4 regions of the Priestia sp. USM5 genome follow, and region 2 is predicted to be linked to each of the others. Evidence: a T-box and tRNA genes for the amino acid it is inferred to sense, from the RefSeq annotation. Region 2 holds a T-box; the other regions hold tRNA genes.
What was found. The T-box of region 2 lies ahead of ileS (isoleucine--tRNA ligase). A T-box ahead of a tRNA ligase gene usually reads a tRNA of that ligase, here a tRNA-Ile.
Positions count from the first base shown of each region.

Region 1: it has a tRNA-Ile gene. The T-box ahead of ileS (isoleucine--tRNA ligase) is inferred to sense a tRNA for this amino acid. The anticodon was not compared.
Region 3: it has a tRNA-Ile gene. The T-box ahead of ileS (isoleucine--tRNA ligase) is inferred to sense a tRNA for this amino acid. The anticodon was not compared.
Region 4: it has a tRNA-Ile gene. The T-box ahead of ileS (isoleucine--tRNA ligase) is inferred to sense a tRNA for this amino acid. The anticodon was not compared.

Region 1 covers NZ_JBSGKN010000001.1:4,035,464-4,042,356, reverse strand. Annotated here, with positions in the region: rRNA gene ACWATA_RS21290 (23S ribosomal RNA) at 1-1,512, shown strand, start outside; rRNA gene rrf (5S ribosomal RNA) at 1,576-1,691, shown strand; tRNA gene ACWATA_RS21280 (tRNA-Val) at 1,798-1,873, shown strand; tRNA gene ACWATA_RS21275 (tRNA-Thr) at 1,878-1,953, shown strand; tRNA gene ACWATA_RS21270 (tRNA-Tyr) at 1,962-2,045, shown strand; tRNA gene ACWATA_RS21265 (tRNA-Gln) at 2,052-2,126, shown strand; tRNA gene ACWATA_RS21260 (tRNA-Lys) at 2,131-2,203, shown strand; tRNA gene ACWATA_RS21255 (tRNA-Gly) at 2,213-2,287, shown strand; tRNA gene ACWATA_RS21250 (tRNA-Arg) at 2,294-2,370, shown strand; tRNA gene ACWATA_RS21245 (tRNA-Pro) at 2,375-2,451, shown strand; tRNA gene ACWATA_RS21240 (tRNA-Ala) at 2,457-2,532, shown strand; tRNA gene ACWATA_RS21235 (tRNA-Met) at 2,563-2,639, shown strand; tRNA gene ACWATA_RS21230 (tRNA-Ser) at 2,667-2,759, shown strand; tRNA gene ACWATA_RS21225 (tRNA-Met) at 2,785-2,861, shown strand; tRNA gene ACWATA_RS21220 (tRNA-Asp) at 2,866-2,941, shown strand; tRNA gene ACWATA_RS21215 (tRNA-Phe) at 2,950-3,025, shown strand; tRNA gene ACWATA_RS21210 (tRNA-His) at 3,036-3,111, shown strand; tRNA gene ACWATA_RS21205 (tRNA-Gly) at 3,123-3,196, shown strand; tRNA gene ACWATA_RS21200 (tRNA-Ile) at 3,203-3,279, shown strand; tRNA gene ACWATA_RS21195 (tRNA-Asn) at 3,283-3,357, shown strand; tRNA gene ACWATA_RS21190 (tRNA-Glu) at 3,362-3,433, shown strand; gene ACWATA_RS21185 (M48 family metallopeptidase) at 3,643-4,902, shown strand; gene aceA (isocitrate lyase) at 5,295-6,578, shown strand; gene ACWATA_RS21175 (IDEAL domain-containing protein) at 6,774-6,893, opposite strand, start outside.
Region 2 covers NZ_JBSGKN010000001.1:623,508-630,400, reverse strand. Annotated here, with positions in the region: gene ileS (isoleucine--tRNA ligase) at 28-2,793, opposite strand; T-box leader at 2,865-3,085, opposite strand; gene ACWATA_RS03290 (DivIVA domain-containing protein) at 3,155-3,649, opposite strand; gene ACWATA_RS03285 (YlmH family RNA-binding protein) at 3,734-4,507, opposite strand; gene ACWATA_RS03280 (YggT family protein) at 4,559-4,828, opposite strand; gene ACWATA_RS03275 (cell division protein SepF) at 4,832-5,296, opposite strand; gene ACWATA_RS03270 (YggS family pyridoxal phosphate-dependent enzyme) at 5,313-5,996, opposite strand; gene pgeF (peptidoglycan editing factor PgeF) at 6,004-6,825, opposite strand.
Region 3 covers NZ_JBSGKN010000007.1:66,222-73,114, reverse strand. Annotated here, with positions in the region: gene ACWATA_RS28255 (helix-turn-helix domain-containing protein) at 1-464, shown strand, start outside; gene ACWATA_RS28250 (hypothetical protein) at 1,115-1,420, shown strand; gene ACWATA_RS28245 (FtsZ/tubulin family protein) at 1,417-2,541, shown strand; tRNA gene ACWATA_RS28240 (tRNA-Glu) at 2,906-2,977, opposite strand; tRNA gene ACWATA_RS28235 (tRNA-Asn) at 2,982-3,056, opposite strand; tRNA gene ACWATA_RS28230 (tRNA-Ile) at 3,060-3,136, opposite strand; tRNA gene ACWATA_RS28225 (tRNA-Gly) at 3,143-3,216, opposite strand; tRNA gene ACWATA_RS28220 (tRNA-Asp) at 3,230-3,305, opposite strand; tRNA gene ACWATA_RS28215 (tRNA-Ser) at 3,317-3,409, opposite strand; tRNA gene ACWATA_RS28210 (tRNA-Ala) at 3,420-3,495, opposite strand; tRNA gene ACWATA_RS28205 (tRNA-Pro) at 3,506-3,582, opposite strand; tRNA gene ACWATA_RS28200 (tRNA-Arg) at 3,587-3,663, opposite strand; tRNA gene ACWATA_RS28195 (tRNA-Leu) at 3,673-3,761, opposite strand; tRNA gene ACWATA_RS28190 (tRNA-Cys) at 3,776-3,849, opposite strand; tRNA gene ACWATA_RS28185 (tRNA-Gly) at 3,858-3,932, opposite strand; tRNA gene ACWATA_RS28180 (tRNA-Leu) at 3,952-4,033, opposite strand; tRNA gene ACWATA_RS28175 (tRNA-Lys) at 4,047-4,122, opposite strand; tRNA gene ACWATA_RS28170 (tRNA-Gln) at 4,127-4,201, opposite strand; tRNA gene ACWATA_RS28165 (tRNA-Tyr) at 4,211-4,294, opposite strand; tRNA gene ACWATA_RS28160 (tRNA-Thr) at 4,303-4,378, opposite strand; tRNA gene ACWATA_RS28155 (tRNA-Val) at 4,383-4,458, opposite strand; rRNA gene rrf (5S ribosomal RNA) at 4,575-4,690, opposite strand; rRNA gene ACWATA_RS28145 (23S ribosomal RNA) at 4,754-6,893, opposite strand, start outside.
Region 4 covers NZ_JBSGKN010000008.1:68,996-75,888, reverse strand. Annotated here, with positions in the region: rRNA gene ACWATA_RS28720 (23S ribosomal RNA) at 1-2,135, shown strand, start outside; rRNA gene rrf (5S ribosomal RNA) at 2,199-2,314, shown strand; tRNA gene ACWATA_RS28710 (tRNA-Val) at 2,431-2,506, shown strand; tRNA gene ACWATA_RS28705 (tRNA-Thr) at 2,511-2,586, shown strand; tRNA gene ACWATA_RS28700 (tRNA-Tyr) at 2,595-2,678, shown strand; tRNA gene ACWATA_RS28695 (tRNA-Gln) at 2,686-2,760, shown strand; tRNA gene ACWATA_RS28690 (tRNA-Lys) at 2,765-2,840, shown strand; tRNA gene ACWATA_RS28685 (tRNA-Leu) at 2,854-2,935, shown strand; tRNA gene ACWATA_RS28680 (tRNA-Gly) at 2,955-3,029, shown strand; tRNA gene ACWATA_RS28675 (tRNA-Cys) at 3,040-3,113, shown strand; tRNA gene ACWATA_RS28670 (tRNA-Leu) at 3,126-3,214, shown strand; tRNA gene ACWATA_RS28665 (tRNA-Arg) at 3,224-3,300, shown strand; tRNA gene ACWATA_RS28660 (tRNA-Pro) at 3,305-3,381, shown strand; tRNA gene ACWATA_RS28655 (tRNA-Ala) at 3,387-3,462, shown strand; tRNA gene ACWATA_RS28650 (tRNA-Ser) at 3,473-3,565, shown strand; tRNA gene ACWATA_RS28645 (tRNA-Asp) at 3,577-3,652, shown strand; tRNA gene ACWATA_RS28640 (tRNA-Gly) at 3,664-3,737, shown strand; tRNA gene ACWATA_RS28635 (tRNA-Ile) at 3,750-3,823, shown strand; tRNA gene ACWATA_RS28630 (tRNA-Glu) at 3,866-3,937, shown strand; gene ACWATA_RS28625 (recombinase family protein) at 4,847-5,458, shown strand; gene ACWATA_RS28620 (IDEAL domain-containing protein) at 5,639-5,836, shown strand; gene ACWATA_RS28615 (hypothetical protein) at 6,387-6,893, opposite strand, start outside.

The sequences.
Region 1 (6,893 bases), 3.4 Mb from region 2:
CCAACAGGTTGATATTCCTGTACCACCTCCCCGCCGTTTGAGTAATGGGGGGACGCAGTAGGATAGGGTAAGCGCGCTGCTGGATATGCGCGTTCAAGCAGTTAGGCTGATGAGTAGGCAAATCCGCTCATCATAAAGGCTGAGCTGTGATGACGAGGGAATTATAGTACCGAAGTTCCTGATTCCACACTGCCAAGAAAAGCCTCTAGCGAGGCGGGAGGTGCCCGTACCGCAAACCGACACAGGTAGGCGAGGAGAGAATCCTAAGGTGATCGAGAGAACTCTCGTTAAGGAACTCGGCAAAATGACCCCGTAACTTCGGGAGAAGGGGTGCTCTGGTAGGGTGTATAGCCCGAGAGAGCCGCAGTGAATAGGCCCAGGCGACTGTTTAGCAAAAACACAGGTCTCTGCGAAGCCGCAAGGCGAAGTATAGGGGCTGACGCCTGCCCGGTGCTGGAAGGTTAAGAGGAGGGGTTATCCTTTGGGAGAAGCTCTGAATCGAAGCCCCAGTAAACGGCGGCCGTAACTATAACGGTCCTAAGGTAGCGAAATTCCTTGTCGGGTAAGTTCCGACCCGCACGAAAGGCGTAACGATCTGGGCACTGTCTCAACGAGAGACTCGGTGAAATTATAGTACCTGTGAAGATGCAGGTTACCCGCGACAGGACGGAAAGACCCCGTGGAGCTTTACTGTAGCCTGATATTGAATTTTGGTACAGCTTGTACAGGATAGGTAGGAGCCTGAGAAGCCGGAGCGCTAGCTTCGGTGGAGGCGTCGGTGGGATACTACCCTGGCTGTATTGAAATTCTAACCCGCGGCCCTGATCGGGCCGGGAGACAGTGTCAGGTGGGCAGTTTGACTGGGGCGGTCGCCTCCTAAAATGTAACGGAGGCGCCCAAAGGTTCCCTCAGAATGGTTGGAAATCATTCGTAGAGTGTAAAGGCACAAGGGAGCTTGACTGCGAGACCTACAAGTCGAGCAGGGACGAAAGTCGGGCTTAGTGATCCGGTGGTTCCGCATGGAAGGGCCATCGCTCAACGGATAAAAGCTACCCCGGGGATAACAGGCTTATCTCCCCCAAGAGTCCACATCGACGGGGAGGTTTGGCACCTCGATGTCGGCTCATCGCATCCTGGGGCTGTAGTCGGTCCCAAGGGTTGGGCTGTTCGCCCATTAAAGCGGTACGCGAGCTGGGTTCAGAACGTCGTGAGACAGTTCGGTCCCTATCCGTCGTGGGCGTAGGAAATTTGAGAGGAGCTGTCCTTAGTACGAGAGGACCGGGATGGACACACCGCTGGTGTACCAGTTGTCTTGCCAAAGGCATCGCTGGGTAGCTATGTGTGGACGGGATAAGTGCTGAAAGCATCTAAGCATGAAGCCCCCCTCAAGATGAGATTTCCCATAGCGCAAGCTAGTAAGATCCCTGAAAGATGATCAGGTTGATAGGTCAGAGGTGGAAGCGTGGCGACATGTGTAGCTGACTGATACTAATCGATCGAGGACTTAACCAAACTTTTAAAAGCGTAAGCTTTACTCAGCAAATTGTTATCTAGTTTTGAGAGAGCAATCTCTTGTCTGGTGGCGATAGCGAAGAGGTCACACCCGTTCCCATACCGAACACGGAAGTTAAGCTCTTTAGCGCCAATGGTAGTTGGGACTTTGTCCCTGTGAGAGTAGGACGTTGCCAGGCAATGAATAAGACCCCTTTTTATGCTCTTGTAAAAGAGTCTAGGGGTTTTTTATTTGGCTCATTTGTAAAAAACTTATATACACATTTAATGTTGTGTATGATATTTGGAGGATTAGCTCAGCTGGGAGAGCACCTGCCTTACAAGCAGGGGGTCGGCGGTTCGATCCCGTCATCCTCCACCACCGTGCCGGTGTAGCTCAACTGGTAGAGCAACTGACTTGTAATCAGTAGGTTGGGGGTTCAAGTCCTCTTGCCGGCACCATTTATATCGGAGGGGTAGCGAAGTGGCTAAACGCGGCGGACTGTAAATCCGCTCCTTCGGGTTCGGCAGTTCGAATCTGCCCCCCTCCACCATTTTATTGGGCTATCGCCAAGCGGTAAGGCAACGGATTTTGATTCCGTCATGCGTTGGTTCGAATCCAGCTAGCCCAGCCATAGAGAGCCATTAGCTCAGTTGGTAGAGCATCTGACTTTTAATCAGAGGGTCGAAGGTTCGAGTCCTTCATGGCTCATTTTAATAAGCGGAAGTAGTTCAGTGGTAGAACACCACCTTGCCAAGGTGGGGGTCGCGAGTTCGAACCTCGTCTTCCGCTCCATATAAAGCGCCCGTAGCTCAATTGGATAGAGCGTTTGACTACGGATCAAAAGGTTAGGGGTTCGACTCCTCTCGGGCGCGCCATAAACGGGAAGTAGCTCAGCTTGGTAGAGCACTTGGTTTGGGACCAAGGGGTCGCAGGTTCGAATCCTGTCTTCCCGACCATTTATGGGGCCTTAGCTCAGCTGGGAGAGCGCCTGCCTTGCACGCAGGAGGTCAGCGGTTCGATCCCGCTAGGCTCCACCAATGAAATTAAATAATTGTAACGAATAATATGGCGGTGTAGCTCAGCTGGCTAGAGCGTACGGTTCATACCCGTGAGGTCGTGGGTTCGACTCCCTCCGCCGCTACCATATAAGTTACATTTGTTATAAATATACGGAGGAATACCCAAGTCCGGCTGAAGGGATCGGTCTTGAAAACCGACAGGGGTGTTAAAGCCCGCGGGGGTTCGAATCCCTCTTCCTCCGCCATTTATTTATATCATATTCATATCATCGCGGGGTGGAGCAGTTCGGTAGCTCGTCGGGCTCATAACCCGAAGGTCGCAGGTTCAAATCCTGTCCCCGCAACCAAAGTGGTCCCGTGGTGTAGCGGTTAACATGCCTGCCTGTCACGCAGGAGATCGCGGGTTCGATTCCCGTCGGGACCGCCATTTTGTTTGGCTCGGTAGCTCAGTTGGTAGAGCAAAGGACTGAAAATCCTTGTGTCGGCGGTTCGATTCCGTCCCGAGCCACCATTTTAAGACGGCGATTGTGGCGAAGTGGTTAACGCACCGGATTGTGGTTCCGGCATTCGTGGGTTCGATTCCCATCAGTCGCCCCATCTTAAGTAACGCGGGTGTAGTTTAGTGGTAAAACCTCAGCCTTCCAAGCTGATGTCGTGAGTTCGATTCTCATCACCCGCTCCAAATAATGGGCCTATAGCTCAGCTGGTTAGAGCGCACGCCTGATAAGCGTGAGGTCGGTGGTTCGAGTCCACTTAGGCCCACCATATTCCACAGTAGCTCAGTGGTAGAGCTATCGGCTGTTAACCGATCGGTCGTAGGTTCGAGTCCTACCTGTGGAGCCATACTGGCCCGTTGGTCAAGCGGTTAAGACACCGCCCTTTCACGGCGGTAACACGGGTTCGAATCCCGTACGGGTCATCTCAAAAGCAGTTTGCATATGCAAACTGCTTTTTTTGTTTGTAAACAGAGTTTAGACAAAAGAATAAACTCTGTTTTTCGTTTTTCTATGATTTTCTCTTCACAATTTGCATTTCCTATAGCACATCTCTAAACGCTTGTTCTAAATTTCGAAAAAAAACCTACAATAGTAATAACAGAATACTGTTTGTACAAAAGGAGGGGAATGCGTGAAAAAAATTGTTTTGTGGTCCATCGGAGTTTTTCTTGTGTATGCAGCTTGTATATGGGTGTATTTATTTTATATAAGTGACACCTCTATTCCACAATCATTAAAAGGTACCAGCGTGGATCCGGCTACGTTTATGAATGCAAGAGAACTTATGTTAACCGAAAAATATTCAAAGATTAGAGATGCGCTCTTTTTTATCCGAATTCCATATGAGTGGTTAGGGTTTATTTTAATTTTAGTGTTAGGTGTGTCTAAGAAAGTGAATAAGTGGTCTAAAGACGTCAGTCGTTTCAGTCTTCTCCAAACTGCTATTTATGTATTTTGGTTATCTGTTCTGCTGCTGATCTACTCTTTTCCTATGGACTGGATTAGCTATAAGCTTTCAACGGCTTACCATATTACGACGCAACCTTTCCAAGGATGGATGAAAGATCTTTTTACAGATTTTTGGGTGAACTATGCCACGATGTTTTTAGTGATTGCTGTGTTGTATGCATTCATTCGTAAGTTTTCAAAAAGATGGTGGCTGTATGCGTGGCTAGTATCTATTCCATTTACGCTATTTTTGACGTTTATTCAACCAGTGGTTATCGATCCGTTATATAACGATTTTTATCCATTAAAGAATAAAGAGCTGGAGACGAAAATTTTGCATTTAGCAGATGAAGCTCATATACCTGCTAAGCATGTATATGAAGTAAACATGTCTGAAAAAACGAACTCTCTCAATGCATATGTAACGGGAATAGGTTCTAATTCAAGAATTGTGTTATGGGATACTACTCTTAATAAATTGACGGAACGTGAAATTTTGTTTATCATGGCGCACGAAATGGGTCACTATGTGAAGAAACATATTTATGTAGGGATTGCTTCAGCCTTAGTTTTATCGATTGTAGGTTTATGGCTAACGAAACATTTAGCTAGCTTTGTGATTAAGAGATGGGGGAAAGCATTAAAAATCACTTCTCTTAGTGATTTAAATTCATTACCGCTTATTCTACTTATTTTTTCTGTGCTCACATTTGCTGTAAGTCCTTTAACAAATATGCAGTCGCGTCATCATGAACTTCAATCTGACACGTACGCCATGGACTTAACAGGAGATAAACAAGCTGCTATTAAAACATTTCAGGATTTAACAAAATCAGGACTGTCCCAGGTGAATCCGCCGTATTTAGTGAAAATTTTTCGATATGGTCATCCAACAATATTGGAAAGAATTTCATTTGTTGAGAAGTATGAAAGAAATGAATAAGTGATATAAGAAAAAGTAAAGGATATATGAAGCCTTTTATACGTAGGTATTAATAGAAAAGCCTCCTTGCGAGTAGGAAAAAAATTCTAAAAGGAGGTTTCATTTTCGAAAGTACTGTTATATAATAACGTATGTAAAATAAAAACTGTTTTATAACAATAGGGAGGAATAGTTATTTGTGATTGAAAAGATAGCAGTCAAACTTATCAGCGTATATTCACCTCAGCAAAGTCTTACTACATGTCCTTCAACTATTTACTTATTTCATCTACGTTCTTACTAACACTATGGCAAACTGCTAATTTACTTCATCATGAAACAGACATATTCTCACTGCTGCGTTTTATATTTTTATGAATATAGAATTTTAAATTCATTAGGGGGTATAAAGAATGAAAGAGATTCGTGTAAAAAACCTTGAAGAGAACTGGAAAAGCGATGAGCGTTGGAAAGGAATTGAACGTCCATATTCTGCAGAAAAAGTCATTGGACTGAGAGGATCCATTGATATTGAACACACGCTTGCTAGAAGAGGGGCCGAAAAGTTCTGGAACTTATTAAAAACAGAGCCATACGTTCATGCATTAGGAGCTTTAACAGGAAATCAAGCAGTACAACAGGTAAAAGCAGGGTTAAAAGCCATTTATCTCAGTGGATGGCAAGTAGCTGCAGATGCAAACCTTTCAGGAAATATGTATCCTGATCAAAGTCTATATCCAGCAAACAGCGTGCCGCATGTTGTGAAACGAATCAATCAAGCGCTGCAGCGTGCCGATCAAATTCAGCATTTAGAAGGAGAAGGAGATATTGATTACTTTGCTCCAATTGTAGCAGATGCAGAAGCAGGGTTCGGAGGACAGTTGAACGTATTTGAATTAATGAAAGGAATGATTGAGTCAGGAGCATCTGCGGTACACTTTGAAGATCAATTGTCATCTGAGAAAAAGTGTGGTCATCTTGGCGGCAAGGTATTGCTTCCAACTCAGACAGCTGTGAAAAACTTGATTGCTGCTCGTTTAGCTGCTGATGTAATGGGTGTTCCAACACTTCTGATTGCTCGTACCGATGCTGATGCCGCTGATTTAATTACAAGTGATGTTGATCCTGTAGATCGCCAGTTTATTACAGGTGAACGCACCGCTGAAGGTTTTTATCGCACGAGAGCCGGAATCGATCAAGCTATCGCTCGTGGCTTAGCATATGCGCCATATGCTGATCTAGTATGGTGTGAGACGTCTGAACCAAACTTGGAACAGGCACAAAAATTTGCAGATGCTATTCATGAAAAATTCCCAGGTAAAATGCTTGCTTATAACTGTTCACCATCTTTCAACTGGAAGAAAAAATTAGATAAGAAAACGATTGAAAAGTTTCAAAGAGAAATCGCAAAAATGGGCTACAAATTCCAATTCGTTACGCTTGCTGGCTTCCACGCTTTAAATCACAGCATGTTTGAACTGGCACGAGGATATAAAACAAGAGGAATGGCAGCTTATTCAGAGTTACAAGAAAGAGAGTTTGCTAGTGAAATAAATGGATATACTGCTACAAGACATCAGCGTGAAGTAGGAACGGGTTATTTTGATGAAGTGGCGCAAGTAGTTTCCGGTGGGACTTCCTCTACAACAGCTTTAAAAGGTTCAACAGAAGAAGAGCAGTTTCAGGCGCATAAATAACAAAAAATCTATGAGTGGAACGGTTGTTTACTTCCACTCATAGAAAAAATCCTAACAAAAAAGATTCTTACATCTGTAAGAATCTTTTTTTATGTAGTAAACACGATTTAACAGACAGCTGTTCTTCCTGAGAAGAAAGGTTCTGCCTGTTAAACGTACATATAAATCATTAACATGAATGAACTTCTTGAAATATTAAGTAGATGTTTGAAGTAAGGATTGGTACTGTGCTGATAGCTCATAAAAAGCAGTTTCATCACGTTGATCTAATGCCGTGTTAATGTTTGTTTCTAACAGTTCTTTTTGACGCTTAAA
Region 2 (6,893 bases):
CGCCCAAAAAGGACGTGCTTTTGTTCATTACTGCTGAACGTAGTGATTTTTCACAACATCCGCACAGCGTGTACATAAAGTTGGGTGATCTTGATCTTCGCCAACTGTTGGTGATACTACCCAGCAGCGCTCACACTTCTCACCTTCTGCTTTACTTACAACAATTGAAGCATAGCTGAATTTTTGTGCTTCAGCAGGCGCTTCACCTTCTGCTACCTCGAGATCTGAAACGATGAAGAGTTGACCTACATTTTCAGAAATAGAGGCTAACAGCTCTTTCGTATCTGCTGTTGGATACAGCGTTAATTTTGCTTCTAAAGACTTACCGATTACTTTTTCATTACGAGCTTGTTCTAGCGCTTTTAAGACTTCATCGCGAAGCTCCATGAACGCATCCCATTTCTCTACTAATTGATCTGCTCCTTCAATTTCTTGAACCTCTGGCATATCAACTAGCTGCGCGCTTTCTTCCGTTACGTTCGGAATGTGAACCCATACTTCGTCTGCTGTATGAGAAAGAATTGGAGACACTAATTTCGTTAACGATAATAACGTTTCATAAAGAACCGTTTGAATGCTGCGACGCTCTACATTATTTTCTGCTTCAATGTACAATACATCTTTTGCAAAGTCTAAGTAGAATGAACTCATATCAATTGTACAGAAATTATGCACTGCGTGATAAATGCTTGAGAATTCATATGAATCATAAGATTTTTTCACTTTATCAATTAATTTGTTCAGCTTCACAAGCATGTAGCGGTCTACTTCACGAAGGTCTTCAACGGCTACAGCGTCAGTTGTTGGATTAAAGTCCGCTAGGTTTCCTAGTAAGAAACGGAACGTGTTGCGGATTTTACGGTATACTTCTGCTACTTGTTTTAAAATGTTATCAGATACACGAACATCCGCTTGGTAATCTACAGAAGCTACCCATAGACGTAAAATATCCGCACCTAGTTGTTTCATTACTTTTTCTGGAATTACAACATTCCCTAATGACTTACTCATTTTGCGACCTTCACCGTCTAAAGCAAATCCGTGGCTAAGTACGCCTTTATAAGGTGCTTCACCTGTTACAGCTACACTTGTAGAAAGACTTGAATTAAACCAGCCGCGGTATTGGTCAGAACCTTCTAAATACAAATCAGCCGGACGCTGTAAGTCTTCACGCTCTTCAAGAACAGCTTGATGTGAAGAACCAGAGTCAAACCATACGTCCATGATGTCTGTTTCTTTTGTGAAACGGCCATTTGGGCTTCCTTCATGAGTAAAGCCTTCTGGAAGCAAGTCTTTTGCTTCACGCTCAAACCATACGTTTGATCCATGTTCTCTAAATAGATTTGATACGTGCTCAATTGTCTCGTCCGTAATGATTGGCTCATCATTTTCAGCATAAAATACTGGAATCGGAACGCCCCATGCACGTTGACGAGAAATACACCAGTCTCCGCGGTCACGCACCATGTTATAAAGTCGCGTTTCACCCCAAGTAGGCACCCATTCTGTTTTTTCTACTGCTTTTAATAAATCTTCACGGAAATCTTTAATAGACGCAAACCACTGTGCTGTTGCACGGAAAATTGTTGGTTTCTTCGTACGCCAGTCATGTGGATATGAGTGGGTAATGAAACTTAATTTTAACAGCGCGCCTTCTTCTTCTAGTTTGTCTGTAATCGGCTTATTCGCTTTATCATAGAATAATCCTTCAAATCCTGGTGCTTCATTCGTCATATGACCCTTACTATCAACTGGACAAAGAACTTCCAAACCATATTTTTGACCAACGATAAAGTCGTCTTCCCCGTGTCCCGGTGCTGTATGAACACAGCCAGTACCAGCATCAGTCGTTACGTGATCGCCAAGAACAACTAAAGAATCACGCTTGTAGATTGGATGTTCAGCTACCACGCGTTCAAGTTCTGAACCTTTTACTGTACGAAGTGTCTTATAGTCAGCCCATTCAATTTCTTTAGCAACTGTTTCAATAAGTTCAGTTGCTACTACATATTTTGCTCCATCTGCTTCAACTACGCTGTACTGAAGCTCGGGATTGACAGCAATCCCTTGGTTAGCTGGCATTGTCCATGGTGTTGTCGTCCAAATGATGAATTTTTCATCTTGTTCAAGCACGCCTTTACCATCTTTCACATTAAACGCTACGTAAATAGAAGCTGAACGCTTGTCATAGTATTCAATTTCCGCTTCTGCTAAAGCAGATTCACTTGAAGGGGACCAGTATACAGGTTTTAATCCTTTGTAGATATAGCCTTTTTTCGCCATATCGCCAAATACTTTGATTTGCTGCGCTTCGTACTGTGGCTGAAGCGTTACATATGGATTATCCCAATCTCCGCGTACGCCTAAACGCTTGAACTGCTCACGCTGGCCGTTTACTTGTTCCCAAGCATACTGTTCGCAAAGCTTACGGAATTCAGCTACTGTCATTTCTTTGCGGTTTACTTTTTTATTTTTTGTTAAAGCCGTTTCAATTGGCAAGCCGTGTGTATCCCAGCCTGGCACATAAGGTGCGCAGAAGCCTGACATCGACTTATAGCGAACGATAAAATCTTTTAAAATTTTATTTAAGGCATGTCCCATGTGAATATCGCCATTGGCATATGGAGGTCCATCATGCAGGACGAATAGCGGACGGCCTTCCGTACGTTTTTGTACTTTTTCATAAATATTCATTTCAGCCCACTGTTCTTGCATTTTAGGCTCGCGGTTCGGTAAATTTCCACGCATCGGAAATTCAGTTTTTGGCATCAATAATGTATCTTTATATTCCATGTTTTACCCTCCAAAAAAAAACGTAAATTTCATATCTTTTTGCACCATAACAAAAAGACCTCCTCATCCCAAAAAGGGACGAGAAGGCCTCCCGCGGTACCACCCTAGTAGATTTGCTGCACGCAAATCCTCTTTGCATTCGTAACGTGAATAAACCGCCACTGCTTACTATCATCATTTCAGCAATGGTACTCTAGGGTGATTTTCACTTTTTTGTTTGTTATCGAGCTCGCACCATCCTCGATTCGCTTTGACAAACTAAAAAAGCTACTGTCCCTGTCTCCGTACTGTTTGATATGAAATTTCATCTGTTACCAAATTATATGACAACAAAACGTGAGAAGTCAAGATGATGTCTTGACTAGTCAATTTTTTCTTCTAGCGCTGGCATCTCATAATCCATCAACTGATCCCAGTCATCGCTGTTTAACATTTCAAGCTGTGCTTCAATTAACATTTTGAAACGAGTTCTAAATACTTTAGACTGCTTTTTCGTCTCCTCAATGTCCATCGCAATTTTACGAGACTTAGACAGTGCTTCATTAATAATACGGTCCGCATTTTTTTCTGCTTCTTTTATAATGAGCTTCGCTTCTTTTTCAGCGTTTCGCTTTACATCTTCCGCTGCTTCTTGAGCAATTAAAATTGATTTATTTAACGTTTCTTCGATGTTAGTAAAATGTCCAAGACGATCTGTTAATTCAGATACTCTTCCTTCTAACTCCTTTTTATCACGCATTACCAGCTCATAGTCTTTAATTACTTGGTCAAGAAACTCATTTACTTCATCTTCATCATATCCGCGAAATCCGCGATTAAACTCTTTGTTATGAATATCCAAAGGGGTTAAAGGCATCTAGGCCACCTCCGTGTTGTCTCATTACATCATTAGTAATGGTTTATTCGACATATTTTTAAAATTTCCTGCTAGTAGATTTCTTTATTTCTGCTTTCCTACAACAATTCGCCATTTTTCTTTTTTGGTTTTGCCTTCAAGTGAAACGATACGACTTCTGCCGTGGCCACGAAGCGACAAAATATCACCTTCATGACATTCAAAAGAAGGCTGTTCAATGACTTTAAAATTTACTTTTACCGCTCCATTTGCAATAAACGGCTGGACTTTTTGTCTTGATAAATTGTGAATGGTCGACAGCAAAACATCAAGCCTCATTGAAGAAACTGTATAAACGTGTTCAATCAGCTCTTCTTTTACCACATGCAGCTGCTCTCTTTGAATAGAAGAAAGTGAAACTTTGGCTTTTCCAATTGATGTTAAATTCATCTCAATATAAGAAGAAATTTCCTCTGCGGCTACAAGCTGAATATCGTCTCCCGCAACCAAAATATCGCCAAATTTTGAACGGCGCAGTCCTAAGGACATCGCCGAACCAAGAACTTGAGGATGTTCAATCGTCACAAACTTTTTAGGATAATTCAATTCGTACATATGCAACTGAAAATCTTCGCTTTCAGGCACATAGTAATCCGGATATAGCAGCGCACGCTTGCGTTCAGCAAACGGTTGTCCACCATCAAATGAAACTTGAACCTCTCCTTCAGTCCCGACAATAACCGTCACAATCTGCTGCTCTCTTGGATCTAAAAAATCCGTTAATTTTGGGCTGTATTGATGTAGGACATCTTCTTTCCACTGAAGAACTTGATCAATAAACCCATGTTCTTCTTGCCTAAAATGTTCATAAATAGACATATTATTACTCCTACTATTGGTATGTAAAAAAGGAATCCAGCGATTCCTTTTTTAAATAAACCCCATCACATTATTAAGTGAATACACGCCTCTTTCCGCAAATCGTAGTAAAAAGATTGCAACAAGAGGTGAAATATCAATCATGCCAATAGGCGGAATGATTTTACGAAAAGGCTCTAAGTAAGGCTCGCAAATACTGCCAAGCAGCTGACCAAACTTAGAGGCCCTTACATCGGGTACCCAAGACATCAAAATGTAAATAATCAGTGCCCATGAGTAAAGCCCAATCAATTTTGCGAGAATCCCAAAAACGATGTCCAAAAACTACCACCTCTTTACGTTTGTTGTATCGTGTTCTCCCATCATATCTGAAATGCTTCCGCTTACGTCTACATTATCAGGTGTACATAAAAAGATGTCGGTTCCAATTTTTTGAATGTCCCCGCCTAAAGCATAAACTGTACCACTTAAAAAGTCGACAATTCTCACTGCTTGATCTCGTTGAATGCGCTGTAAATTAACAACTACGACTTTACGATTTTTTAAATGATCCGTAATTTCTTGTGCTTCGGCATAGACGCGAGGTTCGCAAAGCATCATTTTTGATGATTTTTGAACGCTTTGCAAGCTAATCACGTTTTGCTGCTGATTCGGCTGCTGACTAGCTTTCACTGGTCTCGACTGCTGTACAGGCTCTTCTACCGACTCTTCTTGTTCGTAATGTTCTTCTACATATTCAGTATCGTCATCAAGAGCAAAAAAACTTCTAAAGCGATTTTTCATACTCATCTTGAATTACACCTCCTTAACGTTCATTCCCAACTAGCGTGGTTCCTAGTCGAATAAATGTTGCTCCTTCTTCAATTGCAATTGCATAATCGTTTGACATTCCCATTGATAGCTCCGTACAAGGTGCATACGGGAGGTTTAGTTCTTGTATACGATCCTGCAATTTCTTTAGACCTTGAAAACAGCTGCGAAGCAAGGACTCGTCATCTGTGTGAGGAGCCATGGTCATTAATCCAACTACTTGGATATTTGTAAATGTTTCAAGAGATTGAATAAATGGAATTACCTCTTCTACAGCAAGGCCATGCTTTGATTGTTCTTCGGCAACATTAACTTGTACAAAACATTTTATACGATGTCCTGCACGTTTATCAATTTCTTTTGCTAAAGATAATCGGTCTAGTGAATGAATATAGTCAACTTTATCAATCACATTTTTTACTTTTCTTGTTTGTAAGCTTCCGATAAAATGCCAGGTCGCTTTCTCACCGATTGATTCATACTTTTCTAGAAGACCTTCATCCCTGTTTTCTCCAAGATGTAAAATGCCTGCATCCACTGCTTCTGCTGCTCGTTTTGTGGAAACGTATTTTGTTACAGCAATCAGCTTTACATCTTCTCGATTTCGATTAACTTTTTTACATGCTTCAGCAATTGTTTGTTGAACTGCTTCTAGATTTTCACTTACGCTAGCTGTCACTATGTAATTACTCCTCCTTAAAGCCTATGAAGTTAAACATGCGTCCTGTTTTCCCTTGGTCGCGGCGATGTGAGAAGAACAGGTCATCTTCACAGCTTGTACAATACGACGATGTTAAAATTCGTTCCGGCAATACGCCTGCGTTTTGAATCAGCAGCTTATTGACTTTTTTTAAATTAAGCGCGTATTGTCCAGGGCTTACTTCTTGATATCCATTTTGGCCAACTACTTCGTTTACTTGTGTAATGACGCGGTTATCGACAACATAACAGCAATCTTCAATCGAAGGGCCAATCGCCACGTAAATATCTTCAACCGGAACATTTTCTTGCTCTACCCAACGTCGAATCATATTTCCTGCAATATCTTTTACTGTTCCCTTCCACCCAGCATGAGCAAGACCAACTAAATGGTGATCAGGCGCATAGAAGTACAGCGGAACACAATCTGCATAACATAAAGCTAACAAAATATCAGATTCATTTGTATAAATGCCATCCGCTGCTTTTATGCCCTCTTCATACTTGTAGAGTCCTTTTGCACAGTCGGCTTTTGTTACTTTTTGAACAGTTGCTTCATGTACTTGTTCAGCACATACAAAGCTTTCAAAAGACATGTCTAGTTCGGCTGCTAAAATTTTTCTATTTGTAATAACATCTTCTACGTTATCGTTTACGTGAAGCCCTAGGTTAAAAGAAGCAAATGGAGGTTTACTCACGCCACCATTTTTTGTGGTGAAACCAGCAACAAGCATATCATTCTTTTCTACCCAAGGGCTCAGCCACATAAACGACTCGTGATGGCTTTTTTTTAATGGCTCAGGATTCATGTATGTGACACATCCCTTGTTTCATTTGTTCTCACATATTGTACCACAGATTGCTAGGTGCTGTTGAC
Region 3 (6,893 bases), on a different contig from region 2:
AACATGAGGAGTTAACATTAGAGGAATTAATTGACCGAGGCTTTGAAGCAGCCTATACCATTGAGTCGAAAAAAATGATTACCAAAGAAGGCTATGCTACGTTTACCTTTAAGCAAACAGCTTATGCAAAATCACATCTTTATAAGCTCATGGATTTATTTTATCAATACCTAAGCCCGACCAATATGAGGATTACGCCACAAGAAGAGAAAGAGCAATTTTTAATTGAAATCAAACCTATATTACTGACCGAATCCTCACACGAACTTATGGAGTTATTAGAGTCTGTTCTTGTCTCAGGTAAAATTAACAAGCGTAGCCGTGGCATTTATATTGATAGCGATTTGGAAGTGGTACGAGTCAAAGTAACAAGCGATTTAAAAGAAGAATTGCAGCAAAAAGCGAAAGAATTAGGTAAACGAAGCATTGAAGAATTGTTACTATATGCTGTACAAAAATTATAAAATGAAATAAGAAACGTTCAACTTTAACAAGACAAGCCAATAAAAACGGGCTTGTCTTTATCTATACGATGAAATAAAAAAGTTTAATAAATTATCTTCTCATTATTAGGACTTTAGAAAGTAAATTAATCCTTTTGATAGATTAATTTACTTTCTATTTGATTTCAGCTGTATTTTAAATATTCCCTCATGATTTCTAGATTATAATGGAAGTTATTGGCCGTTCAATACAAGTTTCAGTACTCTAGAAACTTGTATTTTATTGCTATGTAAAGTTAGCTACTATAATGAGTGTTATAAGTAAAAAAAGAGCATACACCCGTTGGTTTCCAACAAGTGTATGCTCTTTTTTAATATGACTTTTAACAGTTATTTATTCTTTTAGTTCTGTCATAAATAATTCAAAGTATACAATTCCGATGCAAAACTGGGAAATGTGTCATAAGGATTTTCTAATATACATATGGATAGTGATGTAGCGATATTGTTACTCAGTGATACTTGATGCGCAATGAAAATCAGTGAGTTTATATAGATTCACATGAACTTTTATTGCATAGAAAAAACCATCGAAAGTATCTGAATGACAAAAAAAGCTAATAAACTACTTAAATATCTATGACGTACATTTTAGAGAAAGGAGTATCTATATGAGTGACTACTTTGAGGAGGTAATGAGGAAACTGACTATTGAAGATGTTAGCATTCTGGGATGGTTATTTCAGAATGAAGCAAACGCTGTGTTTAAAGCGATAAAGAAAAGTAGTATTGCAGATGAGTTTGAATATTCAACAGCTAACTTTCGTAAGACACTCAACAAGCTTGAAGCTATCCATTTCATAGGAACTGTTACTGGAGGAAAAGAACATAAATTGTATCTAACAGAATACGGTCAACAAGCTGTACAACAGGCCATACTTCAAGGAGAAGAAAATGAGGGGGTTAAGGAAATATGATAGGTATTGTAGGAATTGGTGCTGCAGGTGGGAATATAGCTGATTTAGCATTTGAAAATGGTATTAATGCTGTTGCATTGAACTTTTCAGAACGTGATTTGGAGTCATTAGATTTTGTAGAAGAGCGTCTAAGGCTTATAGGTAGCGAAGGAGTAGGAAAAAATCGAGATGAAGCTATTAATCTTATGGTCGATAAAAACTGGGAACTGGCACTGAAGTTTATTAAAGAGAACTTTTCAACACCTAGTACTGAAATTATTATGGTTTGTTTTTCTGCAGGTGGTGGCTCTGGTGGTGGTATTGGACCGATGCTTGTGGATCTTCTTGCTCAGGAAATGGATGACAAAGCAATTGTAGCAGTTCCTATCTTACCCGATACTACAGAAGCATTGGTTCATCAAGTCAATGCACTGTATGTTACTGAAGAGCTTTCACCTCAGGACCTTTGTGTATTACCTATTGATAACGAGCAGGTGAAAAAGAAAAATCCGAATGCAGGAAAAGCTAGAATCTTTAAAGAAACAAACGAAACATTTGTGAACTTAATTAGTACTCTTCCTAAATATACGGATAGACACTCTAAGCATGGTGTTTTAGATAAGAAAGACTTACGTACAATTTTTTCAACAAAAGGAATTTCTGCCATTTCATCTGCAGAAATAACAAAATTAGATGAAGGGCAAGCAGATATTAGAAATGAGGGTATTACAGAAGTAATTAAGAAATCATGGGAAAACTCAATCTTTGCACCACTTGAAATGCAAACTATACCAAAAGCAGGAATTATATATGAAGGTCCACTAGACTTATTTACGATAGATTCAGCCCAACTATTTAGTTCCTTTAAGGGGGGAGAGCCAACCCATCTATTTGAAGGAACCTATGAAAGTGATCATGCAAAGGTAACAACAATTTTATCAGGAATGCCTTATTATTCTACCCGATTAAAAACTATTGAAGAAAAAATTGAAGCACAGCAGAAGGTAAAAGAGGAGTTATCTACCATAGAAACAGGTTATGAATCTAAGTTGAAATTGCCTAAGGCTTCTCATAAGAAACCACTACCTAGAAATAAAAAGAAGGCAATCAATTCAATTTTAGATAAGTATCAGAATCGTTGAGCATTTTTAGTATATCTATGAAGACAAACATATATATATAAGATGCACTTTTTATAGACTCTTTGTTTACACAGATGTGGAGAGATCACCTTTATGAATCACTTGAAACCCTTACTGCCACAAGGGTTCTTTTTTGTAGAGTGTTCCAGAAAAAGTTGTTGTTTAAATTGGAAATAAGTATGTAAACATTGGGTATAGAAGAATCTGAGTATAAGAATATACTTCGTATTTGTTACTCTAATATCAAAAAATTTTCTAATTAACATTTTTGCTATGAAACGATATAAATTCTATATTAATTAAAATCAATAATTTATCTCCTACAAATAAAAAAGCAGTTTGCATATGCAAACTGCTTTTAAGATGACCCGTACGGGATTCGAACCCGTGTTACCGCCGTGAAAGGGCGGTGTCTTAACCGCTTGACCAACGGGCCAATATGGCTCCACAGGTAGGACTCGAACCTACGACCGATCGGTTAACAGCCGATAGCTCTACCACTGAGCTACTGTGGAATATGGTGGGCCTAAGTGGACTCGAACCACCGACCTCACGCTTATCAGGCGTGCGCTCTAACCAGCTGAGCTATAGGCCCATTATTTGGAGCGGGTGATGAGAATCGAACTCACGACATCAGCTTGGAAGGCTGAGGTTTTACCATTAAACTACACCCGCTTATTTTTAAAAATGGCGGTCCCGACGGGAATCGAACCCGCGATCTCCTGCGTGACAGGCAGGCATGTTAACCGCTACACCACGGGACCAAAATAGAAAATGGAGGAGGAAGAGGGATTCGAACCCCCGCGGGCTTTGACACCCCTGTCGGTTTTCAAGACCGATCCCTTCAGCCGGACTTGGGTATTCCTCCGTATATTGCATGGTGGAGCCTAGCGGGATCGAACCGCTGACCTCCTGCGTGCAAGGCAGGCGCTCTCCCAGCTGAGCTAAGGCCCCATGATACTTCTGGTCGGGAAGACAGGATTCGAACCTGCGACCCCTTGGTCCCAAACCAAGTGCTCTACCAAGCTGAGCTACTTCCCGTTCATGGCGCGCCCGAGAGGAGTCGAACCCCTAACCTTTTGATCCGTAGTCAAACGCTCTATCCAATTGAGCTACGGGCGCTTATTAAAATGGTGCCGAGGGCCGGACTTGAACCGGCACGGTAGTCACCTACCGCAGGATTTTAAGTCCTGTGTGTCTGCCAATTCCACCACCCCGGCAGGACTTTTATACGTGGAGGCGGCAACCGGATTTGAACCGGTGATAAAGGTTTTGCAGACCTTGGCCTTACCACTTGGCTATGCCGCCAATATATATGGAGCGGAAGACGAGGTTCGAACTCGCGACCCCCACCTTGGCAAGGTGGTGTTCTACCACTGAACTACTTCCGCACATTTATTTAATTTAAGATGCGGGTGAAGGGACTTGAACCCCCACGTCATAAGACACTAGATCCTAAGTCTAGCGCGTCTGCCAATTCCGCCACACCCGCGTGTGAATATAACTGGTGAGCCATGAAGGACTCGAACCTTCGACCCTCTGATTAAAAGTCAGATGCTCTACCAACTGAGCTAATGGCTCTCTATGGCTGGGCTAGCTGGATTCGAACCAACGCATGACGGAATCAAAATCCGTTGCCTTACCGCTTGGCGATAGCCCAATAAAGAGATGGTGGAGGGGGGCAGATTCGAACTGCCGAACCCGAAGGAGCGGATTTACAGTCCGCCGCGTTTAGCCACTTCGCTACCCCTCCGATATAAATGGTGCCGGCAAGAGGACTTGAACCCCCAACCTACTGATTACAAGTCAGTTGCTCTACCAGTTGAGCTACACCGGCACGGTGGTGGAGGATGACGGGATCGAACCGCCGACCCCCTGCTTGTAAGGCAGGTGCTCTCCCAGCTGAGCTAATCCTCCAAAAAAATCTATATAAGCGCGTTAATAAGCGTTATTTTCATTACTTATGATAGAATATTTCAAATAAAAAACCCCTATGCTCTTTTACAAGAGACTCATAAGGGGTCTTATTTATTGCCTGGCAACGTCCTACTCTCACAGGGACAAAGTCCCAACTACCATTGGCGCTAAAGAGCTTAACTTCCGTGTTCGGTATGGGAACGGGTGTGACCTCTTCGCTATCGCCACCAGACAAGAGATTGTTCTCTCAAAACTAGATAACAGTTTGCTGAGTAAAGCTTACGCTTTTAAAAGTTTGGTTAAGTCCTCGATCGATTAGTATCAGTCAGCTACACATGTCGCCACGCTTCCACCTCTGACCTATCAACCTGATCATCTTTCAGGGATCTTACTAGCTTGCGCTATGGGAAATCTCATCTTGAGGGGGGCTTCATGCTTAGATGCTTTCAGCACTTATCCCGTCCACACATAGCTACCCAGCGATGCCTTTGGCAAGACAACTGGTACACCAGCGGTGTGTCCATCCCGGTCCTCTCGTACTAAGGACAGCTCCTCTCAAATTTCCTACGCCCACGACGGATAGGGACCGAACTGTCTCACGACGTTCTGAACCCAGCTCGCGTACCGCTTTAATGGGCGAACAGCCCAACCCTTGGGACCGACTACAGCCCCAGGATGCGATGAGCCGACATCGAGGTGCCAAACCTCCCCGTCGATGTGGACTCTTGGGGGAGATAAGCCTGTTATCCCCGGGGTAGCTTTTATCCGTTGAGCGATGGCCCTTCCATGCGGAACCACCGGATCACTAAGCCCGACTTTCGTCCCTGCTCGACTTGTAGGTCTCGCAGTCAAGCTCCCTTGTGCCTTTACACTCTACGAATGATTTCCAACCATTCTGAGGGAACCTTTGGGCGCCTCCGTTACATTTTAGGAGGCGACCGCCCCAGTCAAACTGCCCACCTGACACTGTCTCCCGGCCCGATCAGGGCCGCGGGTTAGAATTTCAATACAGCCAGGGTAGTATCCCACCGACGCCTCCACCGAAGCTAGCGCTCCGGCTTCTCAGGCTCCTACCTATCCTGTACAAGCTGTACCAAAATTCAATATCAGGCTACAGTAAAGCTCCACGGGGTCTTTCCGTCCTGTCGCGGGTAACCTGCATCTTCACAGGTACTATAATTTCACCGAGTCTCTCGTTGAGACAGTGCCCAGATCGTTACGCCTTTCGTGCGGGTCGGAACTTACCCGACAAGGAATTTCGCTACCTTAGGACCGTTATAGTTACGGCCGCCGTTTACTGGGGCTTCGATTCAGAGCTTCTCCCAAAGGATAACCCCTCCTCTTAACCTTCCAGCACCGGGCAGGCGTCAGCCCCTATACTTCGCCTTGCGGCTTCGCAGAGACCTGTGTTTTTGCTAAACAGTCGCCTGGGCCTATTCACTGCGGCTCTCTCGGGCTATACACCCTACCAGAGCACCCCTTCTCCCGAAGTTACGGGGTCATTTTGCCGAGTTCCTTAACGAGAGTTCTCTCGATCACCTTAGGATTCTCTCCTCGCCTACCTGTGTCGGTTTGCGGTACGGGCACCTCCCGCCTCGCTAGAGGCTTTTCTTGGCAGTGTGGAATCAGGAACTTCGGTACTATAATTCCCTCGTCATCACAGCTCAGCCTTCATGATGAGCGGATTTGCCTACTCATCAGCCTAACTGCTTGAACGCGCATATCCAGCAGCGCGCTTACCCTATCCTACTGCGTCCCCCCATTACTCAAACGGCGGGGAGGTGGTACAGGAATATCAACCTGTTGGCCATCGCCTACGCTTTTCAGCCTCGGCTTAGGTCCCGACTAACCCTGAGCGGACGAGCCTTCCTCAGGAAACCTTAGGCATTCGGTGGACAAGATTCTCACTTGTCTTTCGCTACTCATACCGGCATTCTCACTTCTAAGCGCTCCACCAGTCCTTACGGTCTGACTTCGCTGCACTTAGAACGCTCTCCTACCACTGACATCAAAGATGTCAATCCACAGCTTCGGTGATACGTTTAGCCCCGGTACATTTTCGGCGCAGAGTCACTCGACCAGTGAGCTATTACGCACTCTTTAAATGGTGGCTGCTTCTAAGCCAACATCCTGGTTGTCTAAGCAACTCCACATCCTTTTCCACTTAACGTATACTTGGGGACCTTAGCTGGTGGTCTGGGCTGTTTCCCTTTTGACTACGGATCTTATCACTCGCAGTCTGACTCCCATGGATAAGTCTTTGGCATTCGGAGTTTGACTGAATTCGGTAACCCGTTGGGGGCCCCTAGTCCAATCAGTGCTCTACCTCCAAGACTCTCACAACATGAGGCTAGCCCTAAAGCTATTTCGGAGAGAACCAGCTATCTCCAGGTTCGATTGGAATTTCTCCGCTACCCACACCTCATCCCCGCACT
Region 4 (6,893 bases), on a different contig from region 2:
GGGGATGAGGTGTGGGTAGCGGAGAAATTCCAATCGAACCTGGAGATAGCTGGTTCTCTCCGAAATAGCTTTAGGGCTAGCCTCATGTTGTGAGAGTCTTGGAGGTAGAGCACTGATTGGACTAGGGGCCCCCAACGGGTTACCGAATTCAGTCAAACTCCGAATGCCAAAGACTTATCCATGGGAGTCAGACTGCGAGTGATAAGATCCGTAGTCAAAAGGGAAACAGCCCAGACCACCAGCTAAGGTCCCCAAGTATACGTTAAGTGGAAAAGGATGTGGAGTTGCTTAGACAACCAGGATGTTGGCTTAGAAGCAGCCACCATTTAAAGAGTGCGTAATAGCTCACTGGTCGAGTGACTCTGCGCCGAAAATGTACCGGGGCTAAACGTATCACCGAAGCTGTGGATTGACATCTTTGATGTCAGTGGTAGGAGAGCGTTCTAAGTGCAGCGAAGTCAGACCGTAAGGACTGGTGGAGCGCTTAGAAGTGAGAATGCCGGTATGAGTAGCGAAAGACAAGTGAGAATCTTGTCCACCGAATGCCTAAGGTTTCCTGAGGAAGGCTCGTCCGCTCAGGGTTAGTCGGGACCTAAGCCGAGGCTGAAAAGCGTAGGCGATGGCCAACAGGTTGATATTCCTGTACCACCTCCCCGCCGTTTGAGTAATGGGGGGACGCAGTAGGATAGGGTAAGCGCGCTGCTGGATATGCGCGTTCAAGCAGTTAGGCTGATGAGTAGGCAAATCCGCTCATCATAAAGGCTGAGCTGTGATGACGAGGGAATTATAGTACCGAAGTTCCTGATTCCACACTGCCAAGAAAAGCCTCTAGCGAGGCGGGAGGTGCCCGTACCGCAAACCGACACAGGTAGGCGAGGAGAGAATCCTAAGGTGATCGAGAGAACTCTCGTTAAGGAACTCGGCAAAATGACCCCGTAACTTCGGGAGAAGGGGTGCTCTGGTAGGGTGTATAGCCCGAGAGAGCCGCAGTGAATAGGCCCAGGCGACTGTTTAGCAAAAACACAGGTCTCTGCGAAGCCGCAAGGCGAAGTATAGGGGCTGACGCCTGCCCGGTGCTGGAAGGTTAAGAGGAGGGGTTATCCTTTGGGAGAAGCTCTGAATCGAAGCCCCAGTAAACGGCGGCCGTAACTATAACGGTCCTAAGGTAGCGAAATTCCTTGTCGGGTAAGTTCCGACCCGCACGAAAGGCGTAACGATCTGGGCACTGTCTCAACGAGAGACTCGGTGAAATTATAGTACCTGTGAAGATGCAGGTTACCCGCGACAGGACGGAAAGACCCCGTGGAGCTTTACTGTAGCCTGATATTGAATTTTGGTACAGCTTGTACAGGATAGGTAGGAGCCTGAGAAGCCGGAGCGCTAGCTTCGGTGGAGGCGTCGGTGGGATACTACCCTGGCTGTATTGAAATTCTAACCCGCGGCCCTGATCGGGCCGGGAGACAGTGTCAGGTGGGCAGTTTGACTGGGGCGGTCGCCTCCTAAAATGTAACGGAGGCGCCCAAAGGTTCCCTCAGAATGGTTGGAAATCATTCGTAGAGTGTAAAGGCACAAGGGAGCTTGACTGCGAGACCTACAAGTCGAGCAGGGACGAAAGTCGGGCTTAGTGATCCGGTGGTTCCGCATGGAAGGGCCATCGCTCAACGGATAAAAGCTACCCCGGGGATAACAGGCTTATCTCCCCCAAGAGTCCACATCGACGGGGAGGTTTGGCACCTCGATGTCGGCTCATCGCATCCTGGGGCTGTAGTCGGTCCCAAGGGTTGGGCTGTTCGCCCATTAAAGCGGTACGCGAGCTGGGTTCAGAACGTCGTGAGACAGTTCGGTCCCTATCCGTCGTGGGCGTAGGAAATTTGAGAGGAGCTGTCCTTAGTACGAGAGGACCGGGATGGACACACCGCTGGTGTACCAGTTGTCTTGCCAAAGGCATCGCTGGGTAGCTATGTGTGGACGGGATAAGTGCTGAAAGCATCTAAGCATGAAGCCCCCCTCAAGATGAGATTTCCCATAGCGCAAGCTAGTAAGATCCCTGAAAGATGATCAGGTTGATAGGTCAGAGGTGGAAGCGTGGCGACATGTGTAGCTGACTGATACTAATCGATCGAGGACTTAACCAAAATTTTAAAAGCGTAAGCTTTACTCAGCCAACTGTTATCTAGTTTTGAGAGAGCAATCTCTTGTCTGGTGGCGATAGCGAAGAGGTCACACCCGTTCCCATACCGAACACGGAAGTTAAGCTCTTTAGCGCCAATGGTAGTTGGGACTTTGTCCCTGTGAGAGTAGGACGTTGCCAGGCAATAAATAAGACCCCTTATGAGTCTCTTGTAAAAGAGCATAGGGGTTTTTTATTTGAAATATTCTATCATAAGTAATGAAAATAACGCTTATTAACGCGCTTATATAGATTTTTTTGGAGGATTAGCTCAGCTGGGAGAGCACCTGCCTTACAAGCAGGGGGTCGGCGGTTCGATCCCGTCATCCTCCACCACCGTGCCGGTGTAGCTCAACTGGTAGAGCAACTGACTTGTAATCAGTAGGTTGGGGGTTCAAGTCCTCTTGCCGGCACCATTTATATCGGAGGGGTAGCGAAGTGGCTAAACGCGGCGGACTGTAAATCCGCTCCTTCGGGTTCGGCAGTTCGAATCTGCCCCCCTCCACCATCTTTATTGGGCTATCGCCAAGCGGTAAGGCAACGGATTTTGATTCCGTCATGCGTTGGTTCGAATCCAGCTAGCCCAGCCATAGAGAGCCATTAGCTCAGTTGGTAGAGCATCTGACTTTTAATCAGAGGGTCGAAGGTTCGAGTCCTTCATGGCTCACCAGTTATATTTACACGCGGGTGTGGCGGAATTGGCAGACGCGCTAGACTTAGGATCTAGTGTCTTATGACGTGGGGGTTCAAGTCCCTTCACCCGCATCTTAATTTAGATAAATGCGCGGAAGTAGTTCAGTGGTAGAACACCACCTTGCCAAGGTGGGGGTCGCGAGTTCGAACCTCGTCTTCCGCTCCATATATATATTGGCGGCATAGCCAAGTGGTAAGGCCAAGGTCTGCAAAACCTTTATCACCGGTTCAAATCCGGTTGCCGCCTCCACGTATAAGTCCTGCCGGGGTGGTGGAATTGGCAGACACACAGGACTTAAAATCCTGCGGTAGGTGACTACCGTGCCGGTTCAAGTCCGGCCCTCGGCACCATTTTAATAAGCGCCCGTAGCTCAATTGGATAGAGCGTTTGACTACGGATCAAAAGGTTAGGGGTTCGACTCCTCTCGGGCGCGCCATAAACGGGAAGTAGCTCAGCTTGGTAGAGCACTTGGTTTGGGACCAAGGGGTCGCAGGTTCGAATCCTGTCTTCCCGACCATTTATGGGGCCTTAGCTCAGCTGGGAGAGCGCCTGCCTTGCACGCAGGAGGTCAGCGGTTCGATCCCGCTAGGCTCCACCATACAGTACACGGAGGAATACCCAAGTCCGGCTGAAGGGATCGGTCTTGAAAACCGACAGGGGTGTTAAAGCCCGCGGGGGTTCGAATCCCTCTTCCTCCGCCATTTTCTATTTTGGTCCCGTGGTGTAGCGGTTAACATGCCTGCCTGTCACGCAGGAGATCGCGGGTTCGATTCCCGTCGGGACCGCCACTTTAAAATATGCGGGTGTAGTTTAGTGGTAAAACCTCAGCCTTCCAAGCTGATGTCGTGAGTTCGATTCTCATCACCCGCTCCAAATCCAAGTAAAGGGCCTATAGCTCAGCTGGTTAGAGCGCACGCCTGATAAGCGTGAGGTCGGTGGTTCGAGTCCACTTAGGCCCATCATGTTTTATAGTAATTGAATTTAACTTATAAATTGATACTGGCCCGTTGGTCAAGCGGTTAAGACACCGCCCTTTCACGGCGGTAACACGGGTTCGAATCCCGTACGGGTCATCAAAAAAGCAGTTTGCATTTGCAAACTGCTTTTTTATTTCTATTAAATAAAATTAGGAGGAGATTGAATAAGAAAAGCGAAATAAGCTGTGGTAGCTTCTGCCGTAGGTTTAGTTATTTAGTTAGCGACTCCATTAGCTCTACCGAATTTAGGAGGTTCTTCTGGATCAGCAGAAGCTGCTGATGTTGAAGGAGACGTAACGGAAAAAGCGTTCTTTGAATCTGCTCAATAGTACAATGTGATGGTACTGGGTCTTTAGAGGATGATTCGAACAAACAGGTGATGACCAAAAAACGGTCAACTTTCATAGACCTTAACCGAATGGACTCTTCTGTAACGAGAAACAATGTTTAAAGATCTCCACCATTTTATGTATTAATAACTTAAAATCTTAAATAAAATATTCTCCTTAATATAAATGCCTTTATAAAAGTTGTGCTAATCTCTTTTCTTAATTGCTGAAAATTTGTATCTAATCCCCCCATTGTGTGTAAAACAAAAGTTAAATTCCTTACAGAGCGTTTCTCTGCACGTTAAAGACATATAATTTAATGTTTTTTATTAATAAATGCTGTAATTAAATAATCTCTGCATAAATTTAGACCTTTCTTCTTATCACATTAATTTAATAGGGGATATAATATCAATTTCCTATGTATTGTTCATGACATAGTTATTTGGCTAATGTTTAAATCACTAAGGAAATACTTCTATACATTTAATAAATATATAAAAGGAAAGTTCGTAAAAGTATACTTTTACGAACTTTCCTTTTATATAAGAAATCTACTGTTTTTATCGTTCGTTTAAGTAAGAAAAGTAATTACGAACGTTCTCTTTATCTAATACACTTTTACGAACGTTTTTGGTAGAATAAAAAGAAGATAGACACAAAAGGGAGTATAAAAATGGAAAATAGAAAATTTGGATATATCCGTGTAAGCAGCCGAGATCAAAATGAAGGACGACAACTTCAGTCCATGGAAGAAGTGGGCATTTCTCCTCGAGATATTTTCATGGATAAACAAAGTGGAAAAAATTTCAATCGAGAACAGTACCAATTACTAAAACGAATGATTCGTAAAGGAGATATTCTTTACATTCATTCACTAGATCGTTTTGGTCGTAACAAAGAAGAAATTTTACAAGAGTGGAATGCTATTACGAAAGAAATTGAGGCAGACATTGTTGTCTTGGATATGCCTTTGCTGGATACGACTCAGTATAAGGATAGTTTGGGAACCTTTATTGCAGATTTGGTTCTTCAAATTTTGTCCTGGATGGCGCAAGAAGAACGAGATCGTATTCGTAAACGCCAGCGAGAAGGAATTAATGCTGCGCTGAAGAGTGGTATATCTTTTGGCCGTCCTAAAGCCCAAGTTAGCCAAGATTTTATTGAGGCTTATAACCGTTGGAAACGAAATGAAATTACAGCCGTACAGGCAATGAAGGAAGCGAATGTAAAAAAGACAACGTTTTATAAATTAGTAAAACAACATGAGGATGCAATGAATATGTAAACTGTTTAAGCTAGTTTATGTTTTACCTTTAGAGCTTTGAAATAAATATTATTCTTTGTGTCAAGTTATCTTTTATTCCATATTCTTCTATATACTAATTTATCTATTAACCTCGTATTAAAACAATGAAAAAAGGAAACACTATTTTTAAAAGAGAAATGATAAAGGGGTTAATCGTTTATGGAAAATAATATATCCAACGAAATGAGTCAAATTGAAAAAAATATATCTGATGAAATATTAGCTGAATTGTTTTTAAGTCAAGTAACGAAACAATTCAAAAGAGGTAAAATTCTTGAAGAGATTGATCAGTCCTTAAAGAATAAAGACAAAGAAGCTTTTTTGCGTTTAACGGTTGAACTAAAATTTGTATCTTAGTAAATAATTAGAAATAGGAAGTCATTATATAAACAAACCAGACTGAGTATCTTTCATAAGAGGTTAAGAACACAATTATTATGGTTTAGCTTCAATATAAATGGGATAATGAGCAGGAGAATATATTTCTATTAAGATTAGTAAATAAGCAAGCATGCAGCAGATCATAATTGCTCCTGTTACTAAAGCGCAACGAAGAAATTTCTTCATTATTTTATGTCTTTGAAACTTATTAAAGTTAAGAATGTTACTCATAAAATCCTCCCTTTCCGGATTGATGGAGACATATTGTAAAAAGAAGATAAAACTATCTTCCTTAAAGATCAAAGGAATAGTTTTATCTTTTAATGTAACACGATCATACGTACTAAGAAATAGTAAGTTGTGAGATGAAGGAGATAATATGTTATAAAAAGTAAACTTATACAAATGAAATAATAAATGCAGCTTTTCGCTAGTTATATAAGCTGGCGATTTTTGCATTTTGAGAATGGAAAGTTGCCTAAGGTTACCCTACCTACTCTTAATGTAGTCTTCTTTATTCCTCAAGCTATTGAACGCGAGTTTTTATGGTTTGCAAAGTAGCTATATTATTTTGGACTGTTAAATTTAATTCATAGTATCCTCTCTCGCTGGATATACATGCATAGTCCCCTGAACATCCAGTTACAAAAAACGAGGTATTAGGAAAGTTAGGATTGATTGTAACTGAGTTAGCAAAAAATTTATGTGCATGATGAGTGAAAATCGCTAAAATTTTGTTCCTTACGTTAGAGGGTATAGCATTAAAAAACATGTTTGTCTGCATTTGAGTCATAACATGATCACCATGTATTTCCGTAGTTATACCTGGAACTCTCAAAGGCCAATGAAAATCAATAATGTAATAATAGTTAGGATCTAAGTTACTTAGCAAGTTTAAGCTATCCTGGCTAAATACCCCGCCTCGACCATTATCTAACCAAACATGACGCACCAACCCTTGTGTTCCAGGAATAACTCTATAGCCAGTTAAATAACGATTGATGTACTGTCGAAATAAAGCTCTACTGTTATT